4 regions of the Paenibacillus sp. FSL R7-0297 genome follow, and region 1 is predicted to be linked to each of the others. Evidence: predicted binding sites of a transcription regulator. Region 1 holds the regulator's gene; each other region holds the start of a gene.
The links. The regulator Rex, encoded in region 1, represses fermentation and respiration genes when NADH is low (regulators of the CRP and FNR family bind a similar motif). The targets are predictions, from matches to a motif close to TTGTGAAATATTTCACAA.
Positions count from the first base shown of each region.

Region 2: MKZ24_RS03475 (phosphoketolase family protein) is a predicted target of Rex. The motif match lies at 2,883-2,900, and genes of this name have one in related genera.
Region 3: MKZ24_RS06725 (formate/nitrite transporter family protein) is a predicted target of Rex. The motif match lies at 1,670-1,687, and genes of this name have one in related genera.
Region 4: adhE (bifunctional acetaldehyde-CoA/alcohol dehydrogenase) is a predicted target of Rex. The motif match lies at 4,291-4,308, and genes of this name have one in related genera.

Region 1 covers NZ_JBBPAQ010000001.1:3,849,884-3,857,786, reverse strand. The annotation lists gene MKZ24_RS16925 (AAA family ATPase) at 1-1,355, opposite strand, end outside; gene MKZ24_RS16920 (hypothetical protein) at 1,348-1,890, opposite strand; gene MKZ24_RS16915 (aminoglycoside adenylyltransferase domain-containing protein) at 2,505-3,272, opposite strand; gene MKZ24_RS16910 (cell wall elongation regulator TseB-like domain-containing protein) at 3,561-4,082, opposite strand; gene MKZ24_RS16905 (amidohydrolase) at 4,109-5,410, opposite strand; gene MKZ24_RS16900 (redox-sensing transcriptional repressor Rex) at 5,397-6,050, opposite strand; gene dinG (ATP-dependent DNA helicase DinG) at 6,281-7,903, opposite strand, start outside.
Region 2 covers NZ_JBBPAQ010000001.1:828,179-836,081, forward strand. The annotation lists gene MKZ24_RS03475 (phosphoketolase family protein) at 385-2,769, opposite strand; gene MKZ24_RS03480 (hypothetical protein) at 3,113-4,198, shown strand; gene MKZ24_RS03485 (GntR family transcriptional regulator) at 4,259-4,981, opposite strand; gene MKZ24_RS03490 (hypothetical protein) at 5,135-6,073, shown strand; gene MKZ24_RS03495 (GH36-type glycosyl hydrolase domain-containing protein) at 6,355-7,903, shown strand, end outside.
Region 3 covers NZ_JBBPAQ010000001.1:1,536,823-1,544,725, reverse strand. The annotation lists gene MKZ24_RS06730 (MFS transporter) at 1-172, opposite strand, end outside; gene MKZ24_RS06725 (formate/nitrite transporter family protein) at 742-1,569, opposite strand; gene MKZ24_RS06720 (FAD-dependent oxidoreductase) at 1,808-3,172, opposite strand; gene MKZ24_RS06715 (formate--tetrahydrofolate ligase) at 3,552-5,186, opposite strand; gene MKZ24_RS06710 (glutathione peroxidase) at 5,437-5,916, opposite strand; gene MKZ24_RS06705 (IS3 family transposase) at 6,219-7,151, opposite strand; gene MKZ24_RS06700 (helix-turn-helix domain-containing protein) at 7,157-7,471, opposite strand.
Region 4 covers NZ_JBBPAQ010000001.1:3,590,746-3,598,648, forward strand. The annotation lists gene MKZ24_RS15615 (response regulator) at 1-422, shown strand, start outside; gene MKZ24_RS15620 (carbohydrate ABC transporter permease) at 539-1,462, shown strand; gene MKZ24_RS15625 (carbohydrate ABC transporter permease) at 1,464-2,336, shown strand; gene MKZ24_RS15630 (ABC transporter substrate-binding protein) at 2,470-3,936, shown strand; gene adhE (bifunctional acetaldehyde-CoA/alcohol dehydrogenase) at 4,384-7,005, shown strand; gene pflB (formate C-acetyltransferase) at 7,268-7,903, shown strand, end outside.

The sequences.
Region 1 (7,903 bases):
AGAATTTTACTATTCTCTTTCATCAGCTCTTCAGTGGTTACCATTTGCAGATTCGCTATTCCGAGAGAGGTGAGTCCTGACTTCATCATCGTCTCTACAATATTCAGCGCCTGGTCAAAGTCTCCGCGTGAACCGGTACTGCGTCCGCCGTAATACATCTCTTCGGCAGCTGCTCCGCCCAGGGCAATCATGATCTGATTCTCCAGATAATCCTTCGTGTACAAATACTGCTCGGTCTGCGGATTATGTCTTACATATCCGAGAGCCTGTCCACGCGGAGTCAGAGTAACCTGGCTAACGCTTCCCGGACGCAGCAGTTCAGCCATAATAGCATGTCCCAGCTCATGAATCGCTACCCGCTGTTTCTCTTCATGATTCGTTTCCCGGTCGGTCTTCTCACCCATCATCACTTTGTCAATGGCCATCGAGAGATGACGCTGCTCTACCTGGGTCAGATTCTCACGCATCATGTAAATCGCCGCTTCGTTCATCACGCTTTCCAGCTGCGCACCTGAGAAGCCATAAGCTTCCTCGGCGATTTTATCCAGACTTACCGTTTCATGCAGCGGTTTGTTCTTGGCATGCAGATCGAGAATCGACTTGCGGCCTTTCTTGTCCGGCATGTCCACATGGATGTGACGGTCGAACCGGCCCGGACGAAGCAGTGCGGAGTCCAGCATTTCCTTGCGGTTCGTTGCTGCTACCAGCAGAATGCGCGGGGTTTCATTGTTATAGATCCCGTCCATCTCGGTCAACAGCTGATTAAGCGTCTGATCGTATTCACGCTGCTGTCCGCCTTCACGCTTGCCGCCGATGACATCAATCTCATCGATAAAAATAATGGCACTTTGCTTATTTTCCTTAAGCGCACGGGTACGGGCATCCTTGAACAAATCACGGACACGTCCGGCGCCGACACCGACATACATTTCCACGAACTCACTGCCTGATGCAGCCACAAAAACTGAGTTGGTATAATGTGCCGCAGCCTTGGCCATCAGCGTCTTGCCGGTTCCCGGAGGGCCGGTCAGCAGAATCCCCTTCAGCGGGCGAATCCCGAATTTGCTGATTTCTTCATGCCGGATCAGAAAGTCCAGTGCTTCCCGCAATTCCTGCTTAGCGTTGTCCTGGCCGCCGATTTCTTCAAAAGTCAGCTTGGAGGGCCCATTCTTCTTACGTTTCTTATCTGCGCCTGCATTTACCGTCAGACCGCCGCGTGCGTGGGCAATAAACAGGAGAGCAATGACCATGCCGAATGCAATAATCACAGGGAAAATGTTAATCCCGACAAAAACCATAAAAATCAGCATGACCGGAACAAATCCGGCCAGCACCTCTTTCCAATACTTAGGCATTGTTCCACACTCCCATCGTAGCCGCCGCACGCGGCAGAATGATGAACTTACTCTCTGTACCGTTGCTTAGACTCACATACACGTTGTTGTCATCAATTTCCGTTGTTGCTGTAACCCCGCTGTACTTGCTGTCTTGCGTCTTCAGACCATCCAGCTTGGCAGGTATTAATGTATACTTCCGGCTCTCCATCGCCTCTGCAACAGAGAACATGGCTTTATCCCAATACTCATCCAGCAAAGCGCTGGAGTTCTGCTGCACATCCAATTTGAGCGTCCGGCCGTTGATAGCTGAGCTGCCCTCTTTGGATACATACTGCACGAGCTCACGTAATTTCGTGCCTGGCTGCAAATCAAGTTTCAAAGTAACCTCATTGCGTTTAATACTAATATGGGAATCCTTCACTCCCTCATAGGATGACACAAGCTTTTGCAGCGGCTCCTGCACAGCGAACTGGCGGTACGAATACCAGCCACTGAATAACAAAGCAGCGGACAGCAGAGACGTTAGCAGTACAGGCATAAGACGCAGTTTCAAGAAACGTCCTCCTCTCAAAAATGACCGAGCATAAATCTATAATAATGACCAAACTAGCGTGTCTAGCGCCCTTCCGAGACTGACATGCTCTTAAGCATGTCTTGATACAAGTAGTAGTATATCATAAGTGTATATACCATTTTACATAAAAGTGTGAATATATTTAAAATTTTTGATTCTAATTTCTGGATGATCCAGTAGATTATCTTTCTTATCGGCAATACATGTGGACAGATTTAGCTTTGCTGGTAGGGTAACAGAAAAAGAGCGCCCTCTAGGCAATATATGCCTGTGGCGCTCTCTTTTTGTATGACATGGACTTAGGAGTCGCATTAATTCCTCCAGGACCAAAGCTGAAGCGGCTTTACCCTCTTTGTGAGGGTCGACGCTTCCATTATCCGTCTGCCGCTGGTGCGGACTCAGGTTCCGTTAATTGTGCAGATTAGGCGGATTTGCGGGCCCAGCGGACTCAGGTTCCGTTAATTGACCGATTACAACCCATTTCAGGCTCAAATGAACAAGATAACAGAATCTCAGTCCGCTTTGATGCCAAAATAAGCTTTTTAGAAGAAATAGGGGCTTCTCAGTCCGCTTCACTCAGCGATAGTTTGAATTTACACTTTAGCTTGATGCTGTCTGATTTCGCCGGCCATGTATTCTGCATAATCAATTAATAACGCATGATCATATCCGCCGCCGCTTATCCCTCCGCTATATTCATCCAGGCATTGCTTAAGCAATCCGTGATATTTAGCCGGCAAATGCTGCAGGCCCCACTCCCCGCCTTCCTTTTTGGAAGACACAGCTTCTTCCCGCACAAAATACAGCACCCGGCACAAATTCAGTGTGTAGTACACTGGAGAATCTATGATTTGCTGAGCTGCATCCCCAATATCACCAAGGATAGAATCCAGGTAATATTGCCGGTCCACCGGCAGAAACGCATCGCGGATAGGTTCGCCGTACAAAATAAATCCCCGCTGATAGACTACGGCAAATTGAGCCGCAAGATCTCTATCCTCATAACCGCCGCACAGATAATGCTCATCCTTTCTGTACCGGTCCAGATGAAAGTCCGAGAAATGAAACTCAAAAGGAGTAGGATGTACAAAGTTCTTCAGGTATTGCTTCAGTACAACAGTTAGCTCAATCCCGCGCTGGTTAGGCAGACTGTCGTGATAAGCTATCACTTTCTTGGCCAGTTTCCGGCTGACCTCTACAGGCAGCTTGTCGTGTATGACAATCAGCAGATCAATATCACTTTTATCCGGATGAAAGCAGCCCATCGCCAGCGAACCGTGCAGATAAATCCCGGACAAATTTGTCCCCAGCTCCTCTTTGAACAACGTTACCGCCTGATCTAAATAGGCTAGAATTTCCAACTTCGTGATCCTCCTGAATGTCAGTTATGGTTGAAGCAGATGCCGGGAATGAATACTTCCGATATGACAATCCGGTATGTATCATCGCATATACTGAGATGCTATCCAGCTGTCAAGCCATCGAAATGGATTCATCTATTCCTCCCCTATTATTAAGCCATAGCTCCAAGTAGGCTACAAGTCCAAGAATGGTTATAGATTGTTCTCTCCCTTGAAGAACCATTTAAAAAAGCGGGAGAACAGTTCAACTGTCCCCCCGCTCCTGCTGTAGTCCATTCTTGCTGCCGCTTACCGGTTGGGCAGGCTATACCCTTCACCGATGGCACTGCCGTCTGTGAAGCGATAGAAGCTGTAATAGAACCTGCCGTCCTTTTTGTAGAACAGCTGCCAGGCATATTCTCCGTTATACACTCCCGGCAGCAGCCGTTTAATCGTAATACCCGGAAGCTGGGCAGCTATACTATCACGGATCTGCGCCTCCGAAGTCCCTTTGCTGAGCTCCTCCGCATATAAATCATTTTCGCCTCCGGCTGGCTGGCCTTCCTTGGTAAAGCGGACCCAAACCATCAGCTCGGTTCCAGCATCATTTTTTCCGGTAAGCACCCAGTAAATCGCATTTTCATCCCAGACGGATTTCTGTGCTTTGGATACCTCAGTTAAGCCAGCCCGTGCTCTGGCAATCTCTTTGGCTTCACTCCGCTCGTTCCACTGATCCTTCATAATGTAGGCATAAAACTGGCTTAGTCCGAACAGAAGGAGCAGAACCAGGGAAATCCCCAGCGGAAGCCATTTTCTCCTCTTCTTCAACATGCAGCTTCCTTTCCAAATAACCTAAATTACCGTTTCAGCAGTCCTTCGAACGTTTCCTGCGCTTTGCGGCGGATAGCCTCTTCATCTAGTGTCAGACATTGTCCGTGCTTCACAATCTGTTTACCGTTGACCCAGACATGTTCCACATCCTTGGCACTAGCCGAATACACGGCATGGGACAAGAGGTCGGTATGCGGCAGCAAATGCGGCTGATCAATATCAATCGCAATGAAGTCAGCCTTCATCCCTGCTGCAAGCCGGCCTACCTGGTTCAGGAAAATCGAATGTGCACCATATTCTGTCGCCATGAGCAGCGCCTCAGGAGCAGGTACTGCCGTTGGATCACCGCTTACGCCTTTATGAATCAGCGCGGCCAGCCGCATTTCCTCAAACATATCCAGATTGTTGTTGCTTGCCGCGCCGTCCGTACCCAGGGAGACCTTAACTCCTGCTCTAAGCAGCTCAGGAACACGGGCTACTCCGCTGGCCAGCTTAAGGTTGCTGCCGGGATTATGAGATACGCCAACATTATGGCGGGCCAGAATCTCAATCTCTTCATCGTTCAGATGAACACCGTGGGCGATCAGGGACGGCCGGGTGAACATTCCCAGCTTCTCCAGATGCGCGACCGGTCGCAGGCCGTAATCGGCCACATTCTGCTCCACTTCATGGCGCGTTTCGGACATATGCGTGTGCATCGGCAGATCAAGATCATGTGCCGCCTGAACAAACTTCATGAAAAACTGCGGAGGACAGGTGTAAGGCGCATGGGGCGAGAGCATTGCAGTAATTCTGCCGTCAGCCTTGCCATGCCAGTTCCGGGCAAAAGCAATCGCCTCCGCCAGCTTGTGGTTCTGCACCTCTTCCGGACACAGGCCAATAACACCGCGCATAAGTACTGCACGGATGCCTGACTGCTCCGTAACCTCAGCAACCCGGTCCATATGATCATACATATCGAGGAAGGTCGTAGTGCCGCCCTTCAGCATCTCAAGAACGGATAGTGAGGTGCCCCAGTATACATCTTCACCGGTGAATTTCTCTTCCATCGGCCACATTTTTTCCTGCAGCCAAGCCTGCAGCACCATATCATCGCCGTAGCCGCGCAGCAGCGACATCGCCGCATGGCCGTGGGTGTTGACGAGACCCGGCATGAACAGCAGCCGGCTACCGTCAATAACCTCGGCATCCTCTTCAATTACAGGCTTCGCTTCACCTATGTAAGTAATCAGATCATTTTCGATGGTCATATAACCGCTCAGCACCGGCTTATCGCTGCCAGGAACCAGAAAACGGCCGTCTTTAATAATGGTTTTATTGCTGCTCATCTTCAGCTTCGTCCTTTCCGTCATGCAAATAATAAGCCAGACTCTGCAAATCCGTAGTGAAATCGGCGGCATGAATCCGGATATTGGATGGAGTCTTAAGAATTACAGGAGCAAAATTCAGGATCGCCTCAATACCCGAATCCACCAGAATGTCAGCAACGTTCTGTGCTTCACTGTCCGGAACGGTAATAATCCCAATGCGGATGCCCTGTGCACGGATGGTATCCCCCAGCTCACTCATCGGCTGGACAGTCAACGAGTTGATCTGCTGGCCTACCTTAGGCTCATAAGCATCAAATACAGCTGTAATCTTCATCGTATCCTTCAAGTAGGCATTGTAATTCGACAAGGCGTGGCCGAGATTACCTGCACCTACCAGAGCTACATTAATCTGCTGGTCCAGCTTCAGAATATGCCGGATCTTCTCAATCAGATAAGAGACATCATAACCAATGCCCTTTCTGCCAAAATCACCAAAATAAGCCAGGTCCTTGCGGATCTGGGCGGGGTTGAGATCAAGCTTCTGTCCCAGCTCCTGAGAAGAAACTGTTGAGATTTCACGTTTTTGGAGATCGTTCAGGAAACGCAGGTACACTGGGAGTCTGCGAACGACGGCCTCCGATATTTTATCCGATTTCATGTTTTCTCCTCCTAAAAGTTTTGATAGCATATACTTCTTGAATGACTTCGCAAAACTTGCTTCGTAAGCATACGCTTGTTTTGAAAGCATATGCTGCTTGATCAAGCTTCACTGCTGTTAAGCCGATTATAGGAACCGTGCTCCAGGCCTGCCCGTTTAGGCAGGAGCCGTGGAGCGCGGGACTTCAGAACAATAATTACTTATACATAATATCAGCCGCCGACGGATTATTAAACCCCGCCATCTTCAAGCCATTCTGCAATCCGCGGAACGATCTGATCCGTCAGCATATGCTCCATCTTGGGTCCGGGCAGCGAATACAGGAAATACTTCCCATAATAAGATTCGATTACCCTGGTATCATATACAATAACGATTCCGCGGTCCTGCGCGGTGCGTACCAACCGCCCGAAGCCTTGCTTGAAGCGGATTACGGCCTGCGGGACGGACAGCTTCATGAACGGATTCTTCTTCTGTGCCTGAAGCAGCTCAGACTTCGCTTCAGCCAGCGGATGATTGGGCGGCTGGAACGGCAGTCTGACAATAGCCAGACAGGTCAAAGCATCCCCGGGAATGTCTACACCTTCCCAGAAGCTGCTCGTCCCCAGTAAGACTGACGCCGAGCTGTCCTGGAACCGACGGATCAGCTTGCTCCGGCTACCGCCTTCTACGCCTTGTCCAAGCACAGCGATATCCTGCGAAGTCAGGGCTTCTTTGAGCGGATCATAGACCTGGCGCAGCATCTTGTAGGAGGTGAACAGCACCAGCATCCGCCCGCGGGTAGCCACAGCAGTTTCTGCCAGAGAATGAACCAGTGTGTCCACAAAGCGGGCATCCCCAATGCTTCCCTTGACACTAGGGAAGTCACGTGGAATGACAAGCAGTGCCTGCTCACGGTATTTGAACGGTGACGGAAGCAGAGCTGTCTGTAGACGTCCCTGCTCTGCAGCCTCACCAAGACCGAGATTATCGATCATGAACTGGAATGACTTATCCACAGACAAGGTAGCCGATGTCAGGATGATACTCTTCTTCTTATCGAAGAACAGTTCCCTGAGCTGAGTGCTCACATCCACCGGAACGGCATACATCTGCAGCGACTTGCCGCGGTAATTGCCGCTCCCCTCCAGCCAGTACACGATATTCTCGTCATTCAGTCCCATAAAGAAACGGATCTGCTCCCGGATGGAGGCCAGGTCCTTGAACAACCCGCCGATATCCGTCACAAGACTGTCCGAAGAGGACTGACTGTCCGTATCACGCATCTCACTGAGCATTTTATCACCCTTGCGGATGATATCGCTCAAGCTGAGATGGAGTGTATTCTCCAGAGCGGCCAGCTCCTCCCACTCTTTGGGCTTCTTGCCCGGCTGCAGGCGTACGACCAGTTGGCCGGCTTCACCGGCTCCGGCATCGCTGCGTTCAGGCAGCAAGCCGAAGAGCTTGTCGCTGAGCGTATCCCAGGACTCCTTGACAGTAAGCAGATCCGGATAGATCCGGTCGATAACGCCGCTCCATTCCGAAGCCTGCTCACTGCCGGACGATTGCAGGGTCTGGCGCAAGGCCGGCAGCTGTCCGCTCCGGCTGTCCTTGTACAGACGGGTGAGCGTATGCGCCACGGTAAAATATTTCATCTGCATTCCGAGATGTTTGCCGGCAATGTCCTCCAGATGATGAGCCTCATCAATTACGAGATGCTCGTAAGCCGGAAGCAGCTGATGCCCGGCCTTAACATCTGCGAATAACTTGGAGTGGTTGGTCACCACCACATCGGAAATACCGGCTTCATGCTTGGCCCGGTGATAATAACATTTCCGGAACCATGGGCATGAGCGTCCCAGACAAGAGTCGGT
Region 2 (7,903 bases), 3.0 Mb from region 1:
CTATGAATTGCAGTACAGAGTAGCGATTAAACCGGAGGGTTGTATCAAGTGCACGGGCCTGTTTGGAGAAATCTTTGCTGAACGGTTTGGCTTTGACGCTTCGCAAAGCAACATCTATTGGCATACTTAAAGGATAATCTGCCGTGTCTGATAATAGACTTAATCCATGATCGAAATAGGGACAAAGCTGATATCCTGAATTCCCGTGAATAAAGGCGATATTGTTCAAGTCGGATAATCAACACTATCATTTTCTCTCAAAATGCATTGGTTATAATATTATCCAGCACAAAAAGAGTGCCCCGCAGTCATTATCATGACCACCCGGAGCACTCCCTTCTTGAGAACTTACTATTTAATTCAATTTACACGTGTGAACGTTAATTAATTCAAAGCCTTCCATACCCAGTTCTCAACCTCTGGAAGATCGATGCCTTCTTCACGGATGTATTGGTTATGTTTCTTCACCATGGCATCCATTTCATCAGCAATCGCCTGATATTTGCCGGCATCCGGCAAACTCAGCACAGCTTCCTTCGTGAGGTCGAAGCGGTCCATCTGGTTGAGTACGCGCATATCGAACGGTGTAGTGATGTCGCCATTCTCGCGGTAGCCATGTACATGCAGGTTATGGTTGTGGCGGTCGAAGAACAGGTCTTTGATCAGGCCTTCATAGCCGTGGAAGGCAAAGATGACCGGTTTATCCTTTGTGAAAAATTGATCAAACTCCTCGTCAGATAAGCCGCGCGGATCGAGCTTTTGGCTTCTCAGCTTCAGCAGATCTACCACGTTGATATAGCGGATTTTCAGCTCAGGCAGCTTCTCATGTAGAATCGAGATTGCAGCCAAGCTCTCCATAGTAGGTTCTGTACCCGACGAAGCAATAACCACATCCGGCTCTCCGCCCTTGTCGGTGCTTGCCCAGTCAATGATTTTGAGGCCTTTGTCCACCAGTTCCTGAGCTTCATCTGCCGAGAACCACTGCGGACGCGGGTGCTTGGACGATACAATCAGGTTGATCTTCTGACGGTCATTCAGGATGGTGTCGAAGACAGCCAGCAAGGAGTTGGCATCCGCCGGCAGATACTCACGGATAAATTCCGGCTTCTTGTCAGCCAGATGACCCAGCAGACCCGGATCCTGGTGAGTATAACCGTTATGATCCTGCTGGAACACAGTTGATGTGGCAATGACGTTCAAGGACGGGATATCTGCGCGCCAAGTTTGATCTGTAGCCTTGCGCAGCCATTTGAAGTGCTGGGTAATCATCGAATCAACAACTCGCAGGAACGCTTCATAGCTGGCGAAGAATCCGTGACGTCCGGTCAATACATAACCTTCGAGGAAGCCTTCCGCCTGATGCTCGGATAATTGGGAATCAATGACACGGCCGTAAGGAGCCAGGAATTCATCCTGCGGTTCCTGGATGGAATCCATCCACTGGCGTTTCGTTACCTCAAACACAGGTCCCAGACGGTTCGACATCGTTTCATCCGGTCCGAAAATTCTGAAGTTGCGGTTCTCTTCGTTGAGCGTTACAACCTCCTTCAGGTATTTGCCCAGTACAGCCATATCCTGCGCGATCACTTGACCCGGTACGGAATTATCCAGTGCATAGTTGCGGAAATTCGGCTTGTGCAGATCTTTAATCAGGTTACCGGCGTTCGTTACAGGGTTCATCCCCATACGTCTGTTACCAGTAGGCAGAATCTCAGCCAGATCAGCGTTCAAACGGCCATTCTCATCAAATAATTCTTCAGGTCTGTAGCTGTTCAGCCATTCGAGCAATGCAGGCGCATGCTTCATGTTCTTCTGATCTACCGGAATCGGCACCTGATGGGCCCGGAAGGAGCCTTCATTCGGCACACCGTCCCACGCTTTCGGACCGGTCCAGCCTTTAGGCGTACGGAAGACCAGCATCGGCCAAGCCGGGCGTGTGGTATCGTTATTTTCGCGGGCATTCTTCTGAATCGCTTCGATCTTCTCAATAATGGTGTCCAGAACCTTAGCCATTTCCGGATGCATCAGATCAGGATTCTCGCCTTCCACGAAGAACGGTTCCCAGCCGCTTCCTGCAAAATAAGCCGTTAACTCTTCTCTGGACATCCGGGACAGAATGGTCGGGTTGCTGATCTTGAAGCCGTTCAAATGCAGAATCGGCAGCACCGCACCATCTGTAATCGGGTTAATAAACCGGTTGGAGAACCAGGAAGCCGCCAGAGGTCCGGTCTCTGCTTCGCCGTCACCTACAACAACTGCCGAGATCAGGTTCGGATTATCCAGAACTGCGCCCACACTGTGAGACAAGGAGTAACCCAGCTCGCCGCCTTCATGAATCGATCCTGGTGTTTCTGGGGCAGCATGGGAAGCCACTCCGCCCGGGAAGGAGAACTGTTTGAACAATTTCTTCAGTCCAGGGATATCCTGAGTGATCTGCGGGTAGATTTCGGTGTAGCTTCCGTCCAGATAGGAGTTCGATACCATAACCTGGCCGCCATGGCCCGGACCTTCAATATAGAACATATCCAAATCATATTTAGTAATTACGCGGTTCAGATGCGCATAGATAAAGTTCTGCCCAGGGATTGTGCCCCAGTGTCCGATCGGCTTCACTTTTACGTCTGCGTCCTTCAAAGGTTCTCTTAACAACGGGTTATCCTTCAAATAGAGCTGACCCACGGAGATGTAGTTCGTTGCGCGCCAGTAGGCGTCAAGCTTTGCCAAATAAGTTTTAGAAGAATAATCCACCTGTGCGATTGATAATCCCATTTCTTCCACTCCCTAATTTTTATCTTTGTATTTTGAATGTATCACTTCTACAGTTACATCATACTCCTGACTTTAATAAATTCAATCTTTTTAGCAATTGATACGGTCCAATATTGTGAAATTTTGAACATAGTATGAAATCGGGAGCAATAAATTTATATATAACCTTTATTTTATGATTTATGTAAATAAATTCTAATCAAATTTTCGATGAAAAAACTTCTAAAGCATCTCCCTTCTGGACATCACCATTCCAAATACGGTATCATTTTGTGGGAATTACTTACAAGTTTAAATCATAAGCATATCACCCAGCTGCTATCAGGAAGGAGAACAGATATTCGTGAGAACTTCATCCACCCCCTCCCGATCCCGTATTACGGTAAAAGTGACCCTTACAGGACTTATCCTTCTTGCCGCAATCGGCCTGTGCCTTTGGACAGGGTTCGGTTTATTTTTAGCCAAAAGCGGGTACCTTTATCAAAAAGGAATCGTCCGGGCCTTAAATGCAACCTATCAATCTGAATTTGTTATCGTGTCTAAAGAAGGATTAAATGAGGACGGGTATCAGGTGTTTAAGGCATCGCCGGCGAATGACCGCAGCTTGGTATTTACGGTAAGCCGCACCAACGGCCATGTGGATGGCGGTCTTCCGCTTAGGAGACAGCTCAGCAACAATTATGAGGAAACCGCTCAAAAGAAGTATTATCCTCTTCTGGTTAAGAAATATTTTGGCATTGAGCTGCAGGATATTCCTATGTCTATTTATCGGGGAACCCGTTCGTCCCGGGAGATATCTGATGAAAATTACGTAGCGGTGAACCGGGCGAATCTGGACGAGATCGCCTCCAAAGCCAAAGCATTCTTCAGTGAAGCAGAAAGCCACCGTCTAAAACAACTTTTTCTCCGCTTTGAAGATGACTTGGGCGTTTCCTCCGAAGATGCAGGCATAGCTATTCAGCGGCTTGAATTGCCGGGCTTTGATTTTAAAGTAGGAGAGCACTGGAAAAAAGGATTCCGGCTTTTGAGTGAAGAGGAGCTTAAACAGAAAATCGTAAGTCAGGCTGGACGGGGGATTGCCGATCGGGTGGCCTATACTTTTGATACAGAATATCCGGACTTCAGCGGGAATTTCGCAATAAAGTTTACAGGGAATGATCTGAACAGCTTTGAAGCCTATGTGTCCGCCCACACAATAACAGCAGAGAAAAGGGAAGATGCTCTTGCTGAAATTTATGAGGCCTACACCAGGGTGATTATTTTTATCCCTAAGCTGCCTCTTAACATGACCGCTCTTCACCTGAAGTACGAAACCAACACAGAGACAGAGTCAGTAACCCTCAAGAAAGAAGAGATAAGTAAAGTCAGCAGCCTGGCTGCCCTGAAAGAGCTGTTCAAGCATTCCCAACAAACCGTAAACCCTCGCTAAACCGAGGCTAAATTATATGCAGACCCCAAAAAGACCGGGAAATTCCCGGCCTTTTTTTCGTTAATGAACAGACACGAACGTGTTGAATTTCAGATACTGGTAATGGAAGCGCATATGCGAGAATTCAAATGGCGTCCCGTTATCCAGGAAGAAGATCCCTTCCATGATTCCAACAGGCTCATTCTCCTTCAAGTGGAGCAATTCCTGATCACTAGGCAGCGAAGGCTCGGCAAAAATAGATAAAAAGGATTTGGTAACCGCCAGATTGCGCGACTCCTCCAGATAATGAAAGATCGATCCTTCGATAATCGCCATATCGAGATCCTGTACAATTTTAATCGGAATATATCCGGTCTCAATCATAAAGGGCTCCTCATCAAACAGGCGCAGGCGGACAATCTTATATACGAAATCATGAGGCTGCAAGAATAAATCACGCTGAAGCTCTTCCGTGGGCCGGATAACCTCGAAGTTCAGTACTTTGATCTCCGGCTTCTTGCCATGCATTTGAAAGTTGTCGGAGACCCCCAGATTAGAGCCCTCGTAATTAAAAATCGAATCGTTTTTTATGTACAGCGGATTAATAAAGGTTCCCGATCCGCGTTTCTTGAAAATAATGCCGTAGCTCTCCATCTTGGTCAGCGCACGCTTAATGGTACTGCGGCTAACCTGATACGTTTCACTGAGACTACGCTCATCCGGCAATCTCATATCAGCAAACCGTCCCGCAAAAATCTTCATTTTGAGGTCATCAATAATTTGCTTATAGACAAATTGTGTCATGTAGTACTCCTTCGTCGGGTCGAGCCTAAACTTCAATATTAAATATATCATATTAGGATGAATGATAGCGCTCAAATTTCAAACCTGAAACCCCGCCTGTCAAACCGCGTACATAGAACTGGAAATAAATATATTACCAGGGGGAAATACAAAATGAAGAGAAAATTTGTTATCGGACTTATTATTGCTTTTATGGCACTAACGGGCTGTAGCTCAAATAAAAACACGGCAGAGCCATCGGCGACTACAGCAGCTGCTCCGGCAGAAACACAGGCATCCTCAATTCCTACCGAGGCGCCAACACCTGCACCTAAAAAATTGTCTGATACAGAAGCTGTGGCGCTTGACTACGTTAACATTTTCTTAAACGGATCGGATAGTGAAGCAAAAAAAACCTTCATTACAGACAACGTCTATCCGGATGCCCAGCCGCTGTTTCAAATGATTCAATCCGTAGAAACACCTGATGACCAGAAACTTAAGAATCCCCAGGTTCTCGAGTCTACACATTATTCTGATGAAGGCGGTATGAAAGTTGAGGCCGTGTTAATCCAAGGCCAAAAAGCCTCTAACCTCAAAAGCGAATTGATCGTTCTTATCAGTGACCTGAAAATTATCTGGGCAACAGATTCATCAGACCAGGAAACATTCGGCGAAGCAAGAAAGGTCTTCAAAGAGCCAGTCCCGGAAGCTTCGTTATCAACCGTACCTGCTCCTAGCGAAATGTTAAGAGAGATCCGGAATTTCGTAATCTCCGACGTGTGGAACGAGGGATTTGTTGACATCCATTCGTATATTAATAGCGGGACCGGCAGTACAGGACAGAGTCTGGATATCAATTTCACCGTTGAGCAGCTGGCCAAGACCATGGATAAGAAAAAGGAATACGACAGCTATATCACCGGTCTTGATTCCAAGTATGATTCTCTTAAACAGGTCTGGACGAAGCTTTCCTCCGAAACTGATCGTCTATACAGCCTGGTTCAACAGAATCCGCCCAAAGCCAACGATACCACCGCGAATTTTGATACCGGAATCTTCAATCAGTATTTGGAGGCCTTTGAGAAGGAAGTAGACGCCGCAATCAAATAATTGCTAATTAAAAATGCAGTCCATCTCCTTGGGGGGAAAGGACTGCATTTATCTATAGATGCTTATTGATCAATGCTCCCCATAATCATATCCATGAGATTACCCGGTTCCAATATAACAAACACCTATAAAAATATTATATTGTTTGCTTTTTACACTAAAAATTAGGGTTTCTTAGTAGGCCGAAACTGTCTTATAATGAGATTGGGCGGGAAATTCCAACCGTTTGTGAACGCGTGTTTACACTCCTGCCTGTCATCCACTTTGTAGGAGGAATGGTTATGCAATACGGTCATTTTGACGAAAAGAACAAAGAGTATCTCATCACGAAGCCTAATACACCTGCCCCTTGGGCCAACTATCTTGGCTCGCCGGAATACGGCGCGATTATCTCAGGAAATGCCGGAGGCTACAGCTTCGTGAAGTCCGGGGCCAACGGACGGCATCTCCGCTACCACTTCAACTCTAAGGACGAGCCGGGACGCTACATTTATGTAAGAGACCTGGAGAACGGGGATTATTGGTCCGGCTCCTGGCAGCCAGTGGGTAAAGATCTGGAACAATACCAATCGGTATGCCATCATGGAACCGGATACACGAACATCGTCTCGGATTACGATAACATCCATACGGAATCGTTATACTATGTGCCGCTGAACAAAACCTACGAGGTATGGCGGATGAAGGTGCGTAATGACGGCACCAAACCCCGGAAGCTGGCTCTCTTCGGTTTTGCCGAACTGACCAACAATAACAACTACGAGCAGGATACCGTCAACCTGCAGTACACCCTGTTTATCTCACGCACCTACTATAAGAATAATATGATCCTTCAGGTCATCAACGAAAATATCCCCGAAGAGCAGAGCTGGAGATTCTTCGGCGCAGCCGGCGCGGAAGTTACCGGTTACGACGGCGACCGCGATACCTTCCTGGGCGATTACCGCAGCTACGGGAACCCGGCTTCCGTTGCGAACGGCGAATGTTCCAATTCACTCAACTACAATACCAATGCCTGCGGCGCCCTGCAGATCAATGTGGAGCTGCAGCCGGGAGAAGAGAAAGAAGTCGCCTTCCTGCTGGGACAGTATGATGAGCAAGGTGCGTCTGAGATTCTGAGTCACTACAAAGATTTGTCTGTGGTAGAGAAGGAGCTCGAAGAACTGAAGGCGTTCTGGCACAGCAAGCTTAACCGCTTCCAGGTTCAGACCCCGAGCGACAATCTGAACAATATGATCAACACCTGGAATGCTTACCAGTGCTTCATTACCTTCATCTGGTCGCGTGCTGCCTCCTTCCAGTACTCCGGTCTGCGTAACGGGCTCGGCTACCGGGATACCGTGCAGGATATTCAAGGCATTATCCATCTGGATCATGAGATGGCCCTTGAGCGCCTACGACTGATGATTTCAGCCCAGGTCTCCAATGGCGGCGGACTGCCACTCGTCAAATTTGATCATAATCCAGGCCATGAAGGCACACCGGACGACCCGGAATACGTGCGGGAAACCGGACATCCCCATTATCGTGCGGATGATGCCCTATGGCTGTTCCCGACGGTTATCAAATACTTAAATGAAAGCGGTAACTGGGGCTTTACGGATGAAGTAGTTCCTTATTCGGATAAAGGCGAGGATACCGTATATGGACATCTGCGCCAGGCCCTGCAGTTCAGCCTGGACCGCATGGGTGCACACGGGATGCCGGTTGGGCTGCATGCCGACTGGAACGACTGTCTGCGGCTTGGAGCCAAGGGAGAGTCTCTGTTCGTTGCCTTCCAGCTGTATATGGGCTTCAAAATATTCATGGAAATTGCCCGGAATAAAAACA
Region 3 (7,903 bases), 2.3 Mb from region 1:
CCCCGAGGGATTGGACCAGCAGAACAATTCCCGCATCTTTCATACTGCGTCCCAGCTCATCAAATACATACATCGTAACCAGAGGCCACATCAGCGCACTGCCGGTTGCATTAATGAGACTGGCAATCAAGAATACTTTGACTTCCTTCGGATAGGCCTGCAAAAATCTCATAACTTGTCTTTCATCCCCTGTAACATAGGTGTCATTAATCCATCCAGTATCATCTGAAAACAGGAGGAAGGGCAAGTTCCTGCGTTAATGCTTTATCACATAGAATCACTGAATTCACTGTCGCGATATTCCTAATCACTTCACGACTGAAGTGCTGTTTATATTCTATAACCTCATCTTCTGCACGTAAAGAAAATAGGTCGATATGACCTGATTCGTTCCCCGCAGGCCGGGGTAATAGTGCATATGAAACACTCCCTATTTATTCGCCGTGAATCCGATTTCGTTCCCCCGAGTCGGATATGCACGGCGAATTTTGTTGTGCCCTGAAGTTATTCCAGGCAGAGTCCGGGTTACAAGTAGAAACGGCTGCGCCGTCCCTAAGAGGACGGTATCCGTTTCAGCGAGAAATAGAAGGATAAGTTATCGTGTGAAACATACAAATTCTTATATTTACACAAAAAACACTTCCTGTCTCTCTGCGATTCCCATAAAACAGGGTGCCGAGAAGCCAGGAAGTGCTTGGGCCAAACTATTGAACATGCCGGTCATCACCGGCGGATTATGAATTAAGCGTGTTTCTTCACACCTGCAGCGGAGATTCCTTCAACAGCCGTTACAGCTACCGGCTCCTTACGCAGGTAAGCCATCCAGTAAGCCGCTGCGACGAAGATCGCGCCGCCCGTAAGATTGCCCAGCCATACCGGGGCAAAGTTGGCGAAATACTGCGCCCACGTGAAATGTCCTTCGAAGATGGCAGCAGGGATAAGGAACATGTTAGCTACAACGTGCTGGAAGCCGATGGCAACAAACGCCATTGTCGGGAACCAGATACCGAGGATTTTGCCGCTGAAATTATCTGCTCCATAGGAGAGCCACACTGCCAGCGCCACGAGCCAGTTACAGCCGATCCCGGAAATAAAGGCCTGCAGGAAGGTCGCATCAATCTTGTGCTCAGCCATACTCACCAGCTTCTCCAGATACACCCCGTCCGATGTAAGGCCAACGACATGACCGAAGAAATAAGCAACGAACAGGGCACCTGCCAGGTTGCTGAGTGTAATCAGCACCAGGTTCTTAATCACTTCCCAGAACGAAATCTTCTTCGCAATAAAAGCAAGCGGCACCGCCATCATGTTGCCTGTCAGCAGCTCTCCTCCGGCAAGCAGCACCAGTATAAGCCCTACCGGGAATACTGCAGCTCCGATGAAGTTAGCGATAGACCCCCACTCGGCAGGCGCACCTGCAATGACACGAATATCCAGCAAAAATCCAAGCGCAATAAACGCTCCTCCCAGGAAACCGAGAATAAGTACAGTGCTGAGCGGATTGTGCGCTTTCTTGACTCCGTTCTCTACCGTTACTTCGGCGATCCCCTGCGGTTTGTTATAAGCCATGATTCCTATCCCCTTCTAATTACTTAAAATTTGTTCCTTTATGCCATTGTAACGTGATCACAATCACATTAACGTGATAAAAATCACTCTCGGAAAACCTAAGTGAAAGTTTTCACTGACATGTCAAATTTACCATAAAAGCTTAGGCGGCGGAATATTTTTCTCGTTCGGACCCGGAATTAATAGTTAAAAACACAAAAAAAAGGAGCCCTTAACGGGCCCCGCAATATCAGGGGGTTTAGACATGTACTGGTTCTTTAACGGCAACTGTCTTGGGCAGTGCCTGAAGTCCTGCAGTGTTCAGGAAGTTCCAAGGCTTGTTGTAGTGCGGCTGGAAGAAGAAATCAATGAAGGCCAGCTGGTCCACGGTCATTTTATTCTGAATACAAACCGATACGGTATTGATCGACTGCGTCAGATCCATCTTGGACATAATCTGTGCCCCAAGAATGCGGCGGGTCGCACGTTCAAATACGACTTTTACCTGAACCTGCTCGAATGTCGGCATAAACTCCGGACGGTAGTTGTCAATTAGCATTACACTTTCAGCATCCATACCCTCGGCTTTGGCGGCATCCTCGGTAAGTCCTGTACCGGCAATATTGTCTTCATAAATCTTGATGCCTGATGTTCCCTGCGTGCCCATATAAGGAATCGTGTTCGAGACCAGATTGCGGGCTACCAGGGTCCCCATGCGTACAGCGTTCGTGGCGAGCGGAATATAAGCATGTTTGCCGGTCGGGTTGTAATGAATCGCACAGCTGTCACCAGCGGCATATACATCCGGCAGGCTGGTCTGCATGTAATCGTTGACCATAATCGCGCCGTTCGGAAGCATATCAACTTGACCCTTGAGCAGCTCTGTATTCGGACGGAAGCCGATGCAGAGAATGACCAGATCGGTTTCATGCTCTCCCTTGCTTGTAATGACCTTAGTCACTTTGCCGTTCTCTCCGGCGAATGCTGCAACCTTCTCTCCAAGCGCAAGCTTGATGCCGTGCTCTTCAAGAGATTGTTGAATCGGAGCCGTAAATTCCTCATCCAGATATTTGCTCAGAATGCGGTCTTCCCCGTCGATCAGGGTAACTTCCTTGCCGTTCATCTGAAAAGCTTCAACCAGCTCAACGCCGATATAACCGGCTCCGACTACTGTAATTCTTTTCACCTTCTGCGCTTGTTCAATAATGGTGTTGGAGTGATTATAATTCTTCGAGAGCAGAATCCCCTCCAGCTCTATACCTTCCAGCTTAGGCACAATCGGCCATGAGCCTGTTGTCATAATCAGCTTGTCGTACGTATCTTCAAATTCTTCGCCTGTAGCGAGGTTGCGGGCCTTCAAGGTTTTGCGGGCGGTATCCACATTCGTCACTTCATGGCGCATCTTCGTTTGCACACCCAGTGCTGCAAGCTGTTCCGGGGAAGAATAGAACAATCCCTGCGGGTCCTTGACGACTCCCCCTACGTAAAGCGCAATGCCGCAAGACAAGAACGATATGTTATCGTTGCGCTCATAAACCGTAATCTGGGCATCCGGGTACAGCTGTGCGGTATTAACAATGGCGGCGGTTCCGGCGTGTGTGCATCCAATGACTGCTACTTTCATGATTTCTTCCTCCTCCAATTTACAAGCCTGTTTCTCTGTTGTTGTGATTAATTTCACTTTATATACTGATTATATTGTGATATTTATCACATTACAAGTACTTTTGTGAATTTTCTCACATTGTTCACAATTTCAATTTTTAATTATCTGCACGGGTTTTCTTTTCGCCTTGCATTAGTTTCCCCCGCCAGTAGGACATTATGTCTGTCAGCAGCAGGAAGCAGCAGGAAGCAGCAGGAAGCAGAGTTAGGGTGCGGAACTGTAGACATTTAAATCTGTGTAGCAAAAAAAGCCCCACTTCACCGCAACCTTCTGCGGACCAAGTGAGGCTCTATCTAATGGATGGATGGCTGCCGCCTGCCTGCGGCCAAAAAACCTTTTATTCTAAACCGGAAATCACACCATCTTCATCAACCTGCAACCCTTCTGCGGCTGGTTTGGCGGGAAGTCCCGGCATTGTGACAATGTTCCCTGTGATGACTACAGCAAAACCTGCGCCAAGGGACAGCGTAATATCCCGGACACCCATGGTGAAGCCTTCCGGTGCACCAAGCAGCCTCGGCTGATCAGAGAAGGAATATGGCGTTTTGGCCATACAGACCTGAAGCTGGTGCAGGCCCAGCCTGTCAATCACAGCCAGACTGCGTTTGGCTGCCGGAGAAAAGGCCACTTCTGCGCCATGGTAGATTTCGGTGACGATTTTATTGATTTTGGACGGGATATCCAGGTTGTCTTCATACAGCGGCGCGAACTTTACGGCCTCTTCCCGGTCCAGCAGCTTCTTCAGCTCCTGCGCCAGTTCCAGCCCGCCTGCGCTTCCCTCGGCCCATACCTTGGAGATAGCCGCAGGCACACCCAGCCGGCGGCAGGCCTCCAGCACATCGTTAATCTCCGCCGGGGCATCTCCTTCAAAGTGATTGAGGGCAACGAGTACAGGCACACCGAATTTGCCAAGATTCTCAATATGGCGCTCCATATTGGACAATCCGGAGAGCAGCGCCGCCCGGTTGCCGGCATACAGCTCTTCCTTGCGGACGCCTCCGTTATATTTCAGTGATTTCACTGTAACCACCAGCACTGCGGCAGAAGGGGTCAGGCCGGCCTGGCGGCATTTAATATCCATGAACTTCTCGGCACCAAGATCTGCGCCAAAGCCCGCTTCAGTCACTACCACGTCTGCGAGCTTCAGGGCATAGCGGGTTCCGATTACACTGCTGCAGCCGTGGGCAATATTAGCGAAGGGTCCGCCATGCACAATCACGGGCGTGCCTTCAATCGTCTGCACCAGATTAGGCTTGACCGCTTCCTTGAGCAGTGCAGTCATCGCCTCTACAGCTCCTATATCCTTGGCGGTTATTGGCTGTCCCAACGTATCATAACCGATCAGCATCCGGCTCAGCCGTGTTTTGAGATCCGCGAGGTCATTGCAGAGACACAGCACAGCCATAATCTCTGAAGCCGTCGTGATCTGGAAGCCGCTCTCCCGCACCGTCCCGTTGCCGTCGCCAAGACCGGTCACAATATTCCGCAGGCTGCGGTCATTCATATCCATCACACGTTTCCATACTATCCGTTGCGGGTCCAGGTTCAAGGCGTTGCCCTGAAAAATATGATTATCGATCATCGCGGAGAGCAGGTTATGCGCAGAGGTCACCGCATGGATATCCCCGGTGAAATGCAGATTGATCTCATCTGCCGGAACAATCTGCGCCTTGCCTCCGCCGGTTGCGCCGCCCTTCATGCCCAGGCAGGGTCCAAGCGAAGGTTCACGTAGTGCCGCTACCGTCTTGATTCCCGCCACATTCAGCGCCTGGGATAATCCGATGGTCGTCAAGGTTTTGCCTTCACCCGCCGGTGTAGGGTTAACTGCCGTAACCAGGACCAGCTTGCCGTCCGGTTTGTGCTTCAGCTCTGCCCACAGGGACGGCGACAGTTTGCTTTTATACTTACCATACAACTCCAGATGCTCTTCATTGATTCCTGCTGCCGATGCTACCTCTGTTATTAACCTCATGCCTTTATGAAACCCTCCTGCCGTTATTATCCTGCACCCCATAATTCTTTATGCAATCTCCGTAGATGAGTGAAACATTCCTCTTCAAAGGATACAGGGTCTCTGAAAAGATTCAAGGATAATTTTCATACGGGGGATACTTCCGTCTATACAGCCAAGCAGAAACGGCTTGCTTAGATATCAAAAAAAACCCCGGACAGGGTGCGCGTGCACCAAATCCGGGAGCGGACTATTTTGTGACAAGCCATACTTATTTCAGCAGAGATTCAATAAGGTCCTTCATACTCTCCGGTGATTCCTTCGGCTCCACACGCGCCACCACATTACCGCTGCGGTCTACCAGAAACTTCGTGAAGTTCCACTGGATATCGCTGCTCTCCCCGTCACCCGGCTGCTGGCCCTTCAAATATTGGAACAGCAGGCTTGCCTCCGGCCCATTCACATCTACCTTGGCAAACACCGGGAAAGTAACGCCGTAATTGATCTGACAAAAGGCTTCTGCTTCCTCACTGGTACCCGGCTCCTGTCCGGCAAACTGGTTGCAGGGGAACCCCAGCACAACAAGCCCTTGATCTCCGTATTGCTCGTACAGCTTCTGCAAATCTCCGTATTGCGGGGTAAGCCCGCACTTGCTGGCCGTATTGGCGATCAGCAGCACCTTGCCCTCATAGTCCTTAAACGGCACTTCTGTACCCGAAGGTGTGACTCCGGCAAAACTATAGATCGACATCCTGCTTCGCTTCCTTTCGGCTGTATGTTCGTATTTACCCTGGCGGCTTATAGAGTTCATGCCCTTATGCGGCTTATGCAGCTCATGCATCACTAAGGGCATTCCTCTTTATTTTATCCTATTGGCAGCGTGATACAAAATTTCAGGCTCCGATTGCGTTGCGGATGGCAGCAGCAAGGATAATCGTTAAGTGAGCAGCCCACTTTGGGCCGCATTGTACTCGGTTTTTCAAGTACATTCGGTGCGACCCCCTTATCCCGGAGTCCTCCGTATAAAATCGGTACTTGTCGTAGCCTTGCTCTTTATTTCGCTTTTTCTCTCGGCCAGAAGAAGCAGGACTGGTCTTCTAGGGTCAGCACCCACTCCGCAAAGGTAGCTGGCGGCATGTTGCGAAGACTCGTATGCATTCTGCGGTTATTGTAAAAGTCCATGTACCGGTCCACGGCTTCATAGGCCTCTTCGAACGTGTCGAAGGCCTCTTTGCGGAACAAATCCCGATCGATATTGCTGTGGAACGATTCAATAAAAGCATTTAAATCCGGCGTTCGAGGCGGAATGCGTTCATGGGTCATCTCCCAGCTTTCACACATGTCGCCAAACAGATGGCTGATGAACTGGGGGCCGTTGTCGGTGCGGATCACCGGGCGCGCGCTGCCAGGGGCGCAGTGTTGCTCCATGGCGCGTCCCAGCGTCTGGCAGGCGTGCTTGGCCTCACACGACGATCCTCGGTGATACCCGACGATAACCCGGGTAAACACATCGATAATGCTCAGGACGAAGAAATGCCGGTCCCGGCCCGCCACATACCCGTATTTAATGTCCATCTGCCAGAGCTGGCCCGCTCCGGTAATGACTCGGTTCTCCGGCAGCTTCCGGGGATGCTTAAAGCGCTTCTGACGCTGGGGCTGCAGGATCTCCAGCGCCTGACACAGCCGGTAGCTTTTCTTGTGGTTGAGCCTCAGCCCGTGCTGGTTCCACAAGCACTTGGCCAGCAGTTTGTACCCGTACACGTGCTCTTCTCCAGCGACCAGTTCCAGGAGCATTTCCTGGATCTGCTCGTCGCTAATCTTCTCTCCCGACTCGGTCAGGGAGTAGCCGGGTAGGGGTCTTCCACGCCCCTGGGGGACGGCCTGCGCCTCCTGCTTCTTGCGTTTCTTACGGTCGTAGTACGTAGACTCTGCTAGCCCCACGAGACGGAGCACCAAGGCTGCGGTATTCCCCTGCTTAATGAACATATCGGCTACCTCGATTTTTTCGGATAAGCAGGGGTTGGCTTTTTTAGCAGTTCACGCAGAATCTCAATCTCTAACTCCTTTTCACCGAGCATCTTGACGGCCTTCTCATATTTCTGCTCGACGTCCAGCAGGCGCTTCCGTTCCTCCACCTGGTCCTGGGGATACGGATGATCTTGCTCCCCATGGGCTTCCCGGTAATCCCTCACCCACTGATTCACCGTTGATGGAGTCACCCCATACTTTCGGGCAACCACCGCCGCCTTAATGCCAGACAACACCTCTTGCGCTGCCTTCTCTCTTGTTCCTGTTAAGTGTCCCATTCCGTTCATCCTCCTCCTGTATCTAGTCTACATTTTTGTGGGGGAGGACTCCAACTTCTTTAGGGGGCTGTGGAGCATTGGGCTGGTTCACCCCGCAGTAACACATTGTATTCGGTTTTTCGCATACATTGAGCTCGTTTACCTTTGCAGTGACGCATTGTACTCGGTTTTCCGCATACATTGGGCTCGTTTACCCCGCAGTGACACATTGTACTCGGTTTTTCAAGTACATTGGGCTCATTTACCTTCGCTGTGACACATTGTACTCGGTTTTTCAAGTACATTGGGCTCGTTTACCTTCGCAGTGACAGATTGTACTCGGTTTTTCAAGTACATTGGGCTCGTTTACCTTCGCAGTGACAGATTGTACTCGGTTTTCCGCATACATTGGGCTCGTTTACCCCGCATTGACACATTGTACTCGGTTTTTCA
Region 4 (7,903 bases), 260 kb from region 1:
CCATTCTCTGGAACAAGGAGCATGCGGACCATTATGTGTTCTACTACGGGGATTTCAACTGGAACAACTATGCTGCCGATCCTTCCGCCGAGGAGCTGCATACGCACAGCAATCTGATTGTGCAGAAGGCGAAGGAATATATCGATGAGAATTACGCCCAGAAGGGCTTGACCATCCATGAAGTAGCCAAGAAGAATCATGTCAGCCCCAATTACCTGAGTTATCTCTTTAAGAAAAATACAGGCCATAACCTGTGGGAATATGTCATCAAGCTGCGGATGGAGGACAGCCGGGAGATGATTCTGAATACCGATCTGCGCCGTTATGAGATTGCCGAGCGGGTGGGGTATGAGTCGCCGGAGCATTTCAGCAAGATTTTCAAAAAATACTATGGAATCAGCCCCAGCGAATTGAAGAAGTAAAAACGCTTACGATTGCCATAGATATAGACATGTTCAGTCCCTCCCCCATTTCCTACAATTAAGGTAGGAGGCGCTTTGCGAAAGTGCTGAAAGACGAAAGGAATGAGGGAGCCAGAATGAACCAGTCTGCTGCGTTACACGATCAACTTCCAGCGGAACTAGAGAGCAAGCCGTATAAACAGAACCGCTGGAAAAAGAACTTTTGGGGCTTTATGTTCCTCGTCCCCGCAATCATCATCTTTATCATGTTTATGTGGGTGCCCATTTTCAAAGGATTTCTGTACAGCTTCTACACGGTGGATTTCGTCAAAGGAAATACATTCGTAGGCATGGACAATTATGCCAGAGCGCTCACGGATTCGGATGTGCTTATCGCTGTGAAGAACACCCTGTACTACATGCTGCTGTGTCTTGTAATCGGTTTCTGGGTTCCGATTGCGTTTGCGATCGCGATTTCGGAGCTGAGAAAATTCGGCGGATTCGTACGTGTAGCAGCGTATTTGCCTTATGTCATGCCTGCGGTTGTCTTGTACGGACTGTGGAGATGGCTGTATGATCCCGTCGGACCGATTAATGCCCTGATTGGCAGCACGGGGGCGGACCAGATCGCCTTCCTGACCGATACCAGGTGGTCGATGATCTCGCTTGTCTTCATGGAGACCTGGCAGCAATTCGGCTCGGGGATGCTCATCTATCTGGCTGCCGTGCTCAGTATTCCCAGGGACTGGTATGAGGCCGCCGAGATTGACGGAGCCGGAGTCTGGGCACGCATCCGCCATATTACACTGCCTTCGCTGCGCAATCTGATTCTGCTCATGCTGATTCTGCAGATCATTGCTACCTCTCAAGGGTACCAGTCGCAGATGGCCCTGCTCGACGGAGGACCGAACAATGCTACGCTGACCTATGCGCTGCTCATTGTGAAATATGCTTTTACAAGACTGGATTATGGTACGGCGACTGCGCTGGGAATGCTGATGTTTGTTGTTCTGGGCGGTTTGGGCATTTTACAGTTCAAGCTTAACAAGGAGGACAACTAGGATGAAGAGCGCAGACAGAGGGATTCTCTCCGAACATGATCTTAAGAAGACCGGCAATAAAATCGTATATGGAATCATGGTGTTTTTCATTCTGTTAATGATTTTTAGCATGCTATATCCTATATTGATGACCATGTTCAACGGACTTAAGTCCAATGTTGAGGTTAACTCATTCCCGCCGCATTTTTTCCCGCAGGAATGGCATTTCAGCAATCTTAAGGATGCGCTGGATTATATCAATCTGCCGATGTTTCTAAGAAACACGCTGTACATTTTCGCCGGGAACATGGTAGCTACCCTGGTTGTACTGGGCCTGGCCTCCTTCAGCATCTCGCGGATGAATGTGCCTTACCGCAAGGCCTTCTACTTCTTCTTCCTGATGACGCTGTTTATACCGGCCACGAGCTATATGATTCCGAACTTTGTCAATCTCAAGGAACTCGGACTCTTGAACCAGTATGCTGCTTTCTGGCTGCCGGCAGGTGCGAATACCTTCTTCTTCCTGCTGCTCAAGAACTTCTTCGACGGAATTCATCCTGAGATTCTTGAAGCCGCACGGATTGACGGGGCCTCGGAGCCGAGAAGCTTCTTTACCATTGCTGTTCCGCTGTCCATTCCGATTTTTGCGACACTCGCGATCTTTATCTTCTCCACAGCCTGGAACGACTGGTTCTGGCCGTCGCTTGTCATGCACAGTGAGGAGAAGTACACTCTCGCAACAGCGATCTATAAATACGTTATTAATGTAAAAGCACTGAATACGAATATCAAATTTGCCATTCTGTTCATTGTCTCGCTGCCGCCGATCCTGGTTTTCCTGATCTTCCAGAAGTTTATTATGCGCGGTGTCTCGTTGTCGGCTGTTAAAGGGTGATCAGAATTATGCTGCAGAAGGATATGGATCGTAAACCTGCACATGAAAGGAATATAAATACACCTCGTTTGTAAACAGTTTCTCTTTTATGATGAATTTGTAAGCTAATTATGAATTGAAAAGGGGAGTTTCAATGCGTAAATTTTCCAGTGTATTAGCATGTCTCCTGGTGACGGGATCGTTATTGTCCGCTTGCGGCGGCAATAATAACGGGAACAAACCGGCGGCAAATGGAGGAGAGGCGACACCAGCACCAGCAGCTACTAATGCAGCAGAAGAGACCACGGCTCCTACAGAAGCACCGGTAGATGATATCACCCAGAGAAAAGTAACGATCAAAATTCACTATCCAACTCCTGACCTTACCGAAGTAAGAGCACAGGAGGATGACAAGATCAAACGGTTCCAGGAAGTCTATCCGAATGTGGAGATTGTCAAGGATGACTGGCAGTACAATGTAAGTGAAATCGGTGTGAAGATGGCTGCGAACGAAGCGCCAACCTTCTTCAATACGTACGCAACAGAAGCGAAATTCCTGGTCGAGAAGGGCTGGGTCGCTGATGTTACGGATCTGTGGAATAACTATGAATTCAAGGATCAGATCAACCCTGTACTGCAGAACCAGTTCATTATTGACGGCAAAGTGTACGGTGTAACGCAGAAGGGCTATGTCACCACGACGATGATCAATAAGAAGATGCTCGATGAAAAAGGTGTAGCTGTCCCTCCAATGGACTGGACCTGGGATGACATGCTGAATACAGCCAAAGGCGTAGCAGATACCAAGAAAGGGATCTCCGGTATTGCTCCAATGGGTAAAGGCAACGAAGCAGGCTGGAACTGGACCAACTTCCTGTTCGAAGCAGGTGGTGAAATCCAGAAGATTGAAGGCGGCAAGGTTGTAGCTACATTCAATTCGGATGCCGGTGTGAAGGCGCTGGATTTCTATAAGAAGCTAAGATGGGAAGCAAAAGCTGTTCCTCAGGACTGGGCGCTTGGCTGGGGCGATGCTGTAGGCGCGTTCCAGCAGGGACGTACTGCTATGGTAATGGCCGGATCTGACGGTGTTATCGAGCAGGCGCTCAACCAGGGCGGACTCAAACCTGAAGATGTACTTACTTACCCGATGCCTGCTGCTGAAAAAGGCGGCAAGCATACCGGCGTACTCGGCGGGGACTATCTGGTTATCAATCCGAACGCCAGCAAAGACGAGCAGGAAATGGCCTTCCGCTATATTACTTTCGATTACTTCTCTGACAAAGGTCTTGAAGCTCTTGACGCGATTATCAGCCAGCGCAAAACGGACGGCAAATACTACATCCCGCCGCTCCTTGATTACTATGCTGCCGATTCCGACTTCGGCAAGAAGACCAAAGCTGTCTATGACAAGTACGACATCGTCTATCAATATAGCCCTGAAATCATGGCGCTGCTTGATGGTAAACCTGAAGCGCAATACAATACTCAGGATTACTACGCCACCATGTCTAATGTAATCCAGGAGCTATTCTCGAAAGAGGGTACAGATTCCAAGGCCCAGCTCGACGCTGCAGCCAAAACTGTGCAGGAGAAATTCTTCGATACTATTAAAGTGGAGTAGCAGCGGGTTTCATAAATGAACGGTTCAGGAGTATTGAACTGAGCAATATTACTTAAAGGCAGGGGGCCTTAGTCTCCTGTCTTTTTGCTATATTATTTATATTATAACTAAATGCAGGAATGGAATTTGGGGGTCCAGAGCCGAGTGGAGCATATGACAGAGGAGATCCTGTTCAGAAATTTAGAGCCGATAAGAAGGCCTCCAAGGATGAATGCGGCTAAAACAGATGATCTAGGCAGTACCCCGTTAGCAGAAAAGACAAAATTCGAGCAATTATAACACATAAAATGGTAAAATAACCTGATTATGATCGAATGAAAGCGCTTTGAAAACAAATCAAAAAAACTTTATACTTTGTGAAAGATTTCACTATACAATGCGTAGAGAATATGATAAGATAAATGTGTAGAGAAAAACAACCTAAAAATTGACAGGAGGACGAGGGAGATGGCAGTTAAAAACGAAGTCGCCGCCCAAGTGAAACAAACCACCGCTGAAGAATATATTCAGACTTTGGTGGATAAAGCAAAGAAAGCTCATGCAGAGTTTATGGGGCTGGATCAAGAGCAGACAAACACAATCGTTCATGCAATGGCGTTGGCCGGACTCGACAAGCACATGTACTTGGCTAAGCTGGCTGTTGAAGAAACAGGCCGCGGTGTCTATGAAGACAAAATTACGAAGAATATCTTCTCAACTGAATATATCTGGCACGGAATTAAGTACGACAAGACAGTAGGCGTTATTGAGGATAACGCTTATGACAACTTCCAGAAGATTGCTGAACCAGTCGGAATCATTATGGGTATCACACCGGTAACCAACCCAACATCCACCACGATGTTTAAAGCGTTGATTTCCGCCAAGACACGTAATCCTATTATATTCGGTTTCCATCCGTCAGCGCAAGAGTGTAGTGCGGCAGCAGCCAAAATTCTACATGATGCAGGCGTAAAAGCCGGCGCTCCTGAGAACTTCATCCAATGGATCGAGCTTCCGACCATGGACAAAACAAATGCACTGATGAACAATCCTGACGTTGCACTGATTCTGGCAACCGGCGGATCGGCAATGGTTAAAGCAGCTTACAGCTGCGGCAAACCGGCACTCGGCGTAGGTCCTGGTAACGTACCTGCCTTCATTGAGAAGAGTGCTGACATTGATCAGGCAGTAACTGACCTTATCCTTTCCAAGACTTTTGATAACGGTATGATCTGTGCTTCTGAGCAAGCGGTTATTATTGAAGAAGCGATTTTTGACCAAGTGAAGAAAAAAATGATTGCGAACGGCTGCTACTTTGTAAACAAAGAAGAAGCTGGCAAGCTGACAAGCGGCGCAATGAACGTAGAGAAATGTGCGGTTAACCCTGCTATCGTAGGCCAATCCGCTGTGAAGATCGCTGAAATGTGCGGTATTCAGGTTCCTGCCGGAACGAAGATCCTGGTAGCTGAGCTTGAAGGCGTAGGTACTAAATATCCGCTGTCTGCTGAGAAGCTGAGCCCGGTTCTGGCTTGCTACAAAGTGAAGAATGCTGACCAGGGTATTGAACGCGCAGCTGAAATCGTTGAATTTGGCGGCATGGGCCACAGCTCGGCCATCCACTCCAACAACGAAGAAGTAATCATGAAGTTCTCCAACCGTCTGCAAACCGGACGTATTCTCGTCAACTCGCCATCTACACACGGCGCAATCGGCGATATTTACAACACCAATATCCCTTCACTGACACTGGGCTGCGGATCTTATGGACGCAACTCTGTATCGCAAAACGTGACTGCAATCAATCTGATCAACGTGAAAAGGGTGAACCGTCGTACCGTGAATATGCAATGGTTTAAAGTACCTGACAAGATTTACTTCGAAAAGGGATCCACACAGTATCTGGCCAAAATGCCTGACATCACTCGTGTAGCAATTATCACCGACCCTATGATGGTTAAACTGGGTTATGTAGAAAGAGTTGAGCACTATCTGCGTCAACGCCAGACTCCTGTAGCTATCGAAGTGTTCTCGGAAGTTGAACCGGATCCATCGACAACTACTGTAGAAAAAGGTACTGCCATGATGAACAGATTCCAGCCTGACTGCATCATCGCACTCGGCGGCGGTTCCCCAATGGACGCAGCAAAAGGAATGTGGTTGTTCTACGAACATCCGGATGCAGACTTCAACGGCCTGAAACAGAAGTTCATGGATATCCGCAAACGGGTATACAAATTCCCTAAGCTCGGCAACAAAGCGAAATTCGTTGCAATTCCAACAACTTCCGGTACGGGTTCCGAAGTAACATCGTTCGCAGTAATCACAGACAAGACAACGGGTAATAATACAAAGTATCCGCTGGCCGATTATGAGCTGACTCCAGACGTAGCGATTATCGATCCTGAGTTTGTATATAGCTTGCCTAGAACTGCTGTTGCCGATACAGGTATGGATGTATTGACACATGCAATCGAAGCTTATGTATCTGTAATGGCTAGTGACTATTCAGATGGTCTGGCAATCAAAGCGATTCAACTGGTGTTCCAGTGGCTGGAGAAATCCGCACTGACTGGCGACAAGCTTGCCCGCGAAAAAATGCACAACGCATCTACACTTGCCGGTATGGCCTTTGCAAATGCATTCCTGGGTATCAATCACAGCTTGGCGCACAAATGGGGCGGCCAGTACCACACAGCGCATGGCCGTACTAATGCGATCCTGATGCCGCACGTTATCCGTTACAATGCTAAGAAACCTACGAAGTTCGCTTCGTTCCCTAAATATTCGCACTTTGTAGCTGACGAACGGTATGCTGAAATCGCCCGTATCCTGGGATTGCCAGCACGCACTACTGAAGAAGGCGTAACCAGCCTGATCAATGCAATCCGCGACATGAACAAAAAACTCGGCATCGAAGAATCCTTCTCGGCTCTTGGTTTTGATCCTAAGGACTTCGAATCCCGTGTAGATTACCTGGCTGACCGTGCATTTGAAGACCAATGTACAACTGCCAATCCAAAAATGCCGCTGGTATCTGAGCTTGCTGATGTATACCGCAACGCATTCTACGGAAAATTCGACAACTAATCTAAGATTGCCTGGTAAAGTATAAGGTTAAAGGTTAATATGGAACTGGATGGAAGTGACAAATATCACTGAAAGAGTGATATTTGTCACAGTCCTTTTTCAGAAAATAAACTAAAATGTTTATATAAACAACGATCCCAGTTATGAAGTCGCGATTGTGAATTTTATAACAACCGAGTAGCTATGGGATCACGAGACACGGGATTAACCTTCAAGCCCGCGATCTCTACAAATATACTAAATATAAATGGAGGGATTTAGCATGTCGGTGATTGAAAAAGAAGTACAAGAGGTTAAGTCGAGTTGGAGAAGTTTTACTAAAGGTACATGGGCCAAGAAAGTTGACGTTAATAACTTTATTGCCAAGAACATCAATCCTTATGAAGGAAACGAAGAATTCCTTGTAGGTCCTACCAGCAATACTACTGAATTGTGGAAGATTATCTCCCAACTGAGTAAGGAAGAAAGAGAAAGAGGCGGCGTATGGGATGTTTCCCTCGATACTGTCTCCACCATCACTTCCCATAACCCAGGTTATATTGACAAGGACAAGGAACAAATTGTCGGCGTTCAGACTGACGCCCCTTTCAGACGTTCCATTCAACCGTTCGGCGGTATCAAAATGATGATCGATGCTACTAAGGCTTACGGCTTCGAACTTCCGCAAAATATCGTTGACATGTTCACGAACATCCGCAAAACGCATAACCAAGGCGTTTTTGATGCATATACACCAGATATGAGAGCTGTGCGTAAATCCGGCGTAATCACAGGTCTTCCTGATGCATACGGCCGCGGACGCATTATCGGCGACTATCGCCGTATTGCCCTGTACGGTATCGATTTCCTGATTAAAGACAAGAAGCAACAACTAACCGAGCTTGAAGTGGATTCCATG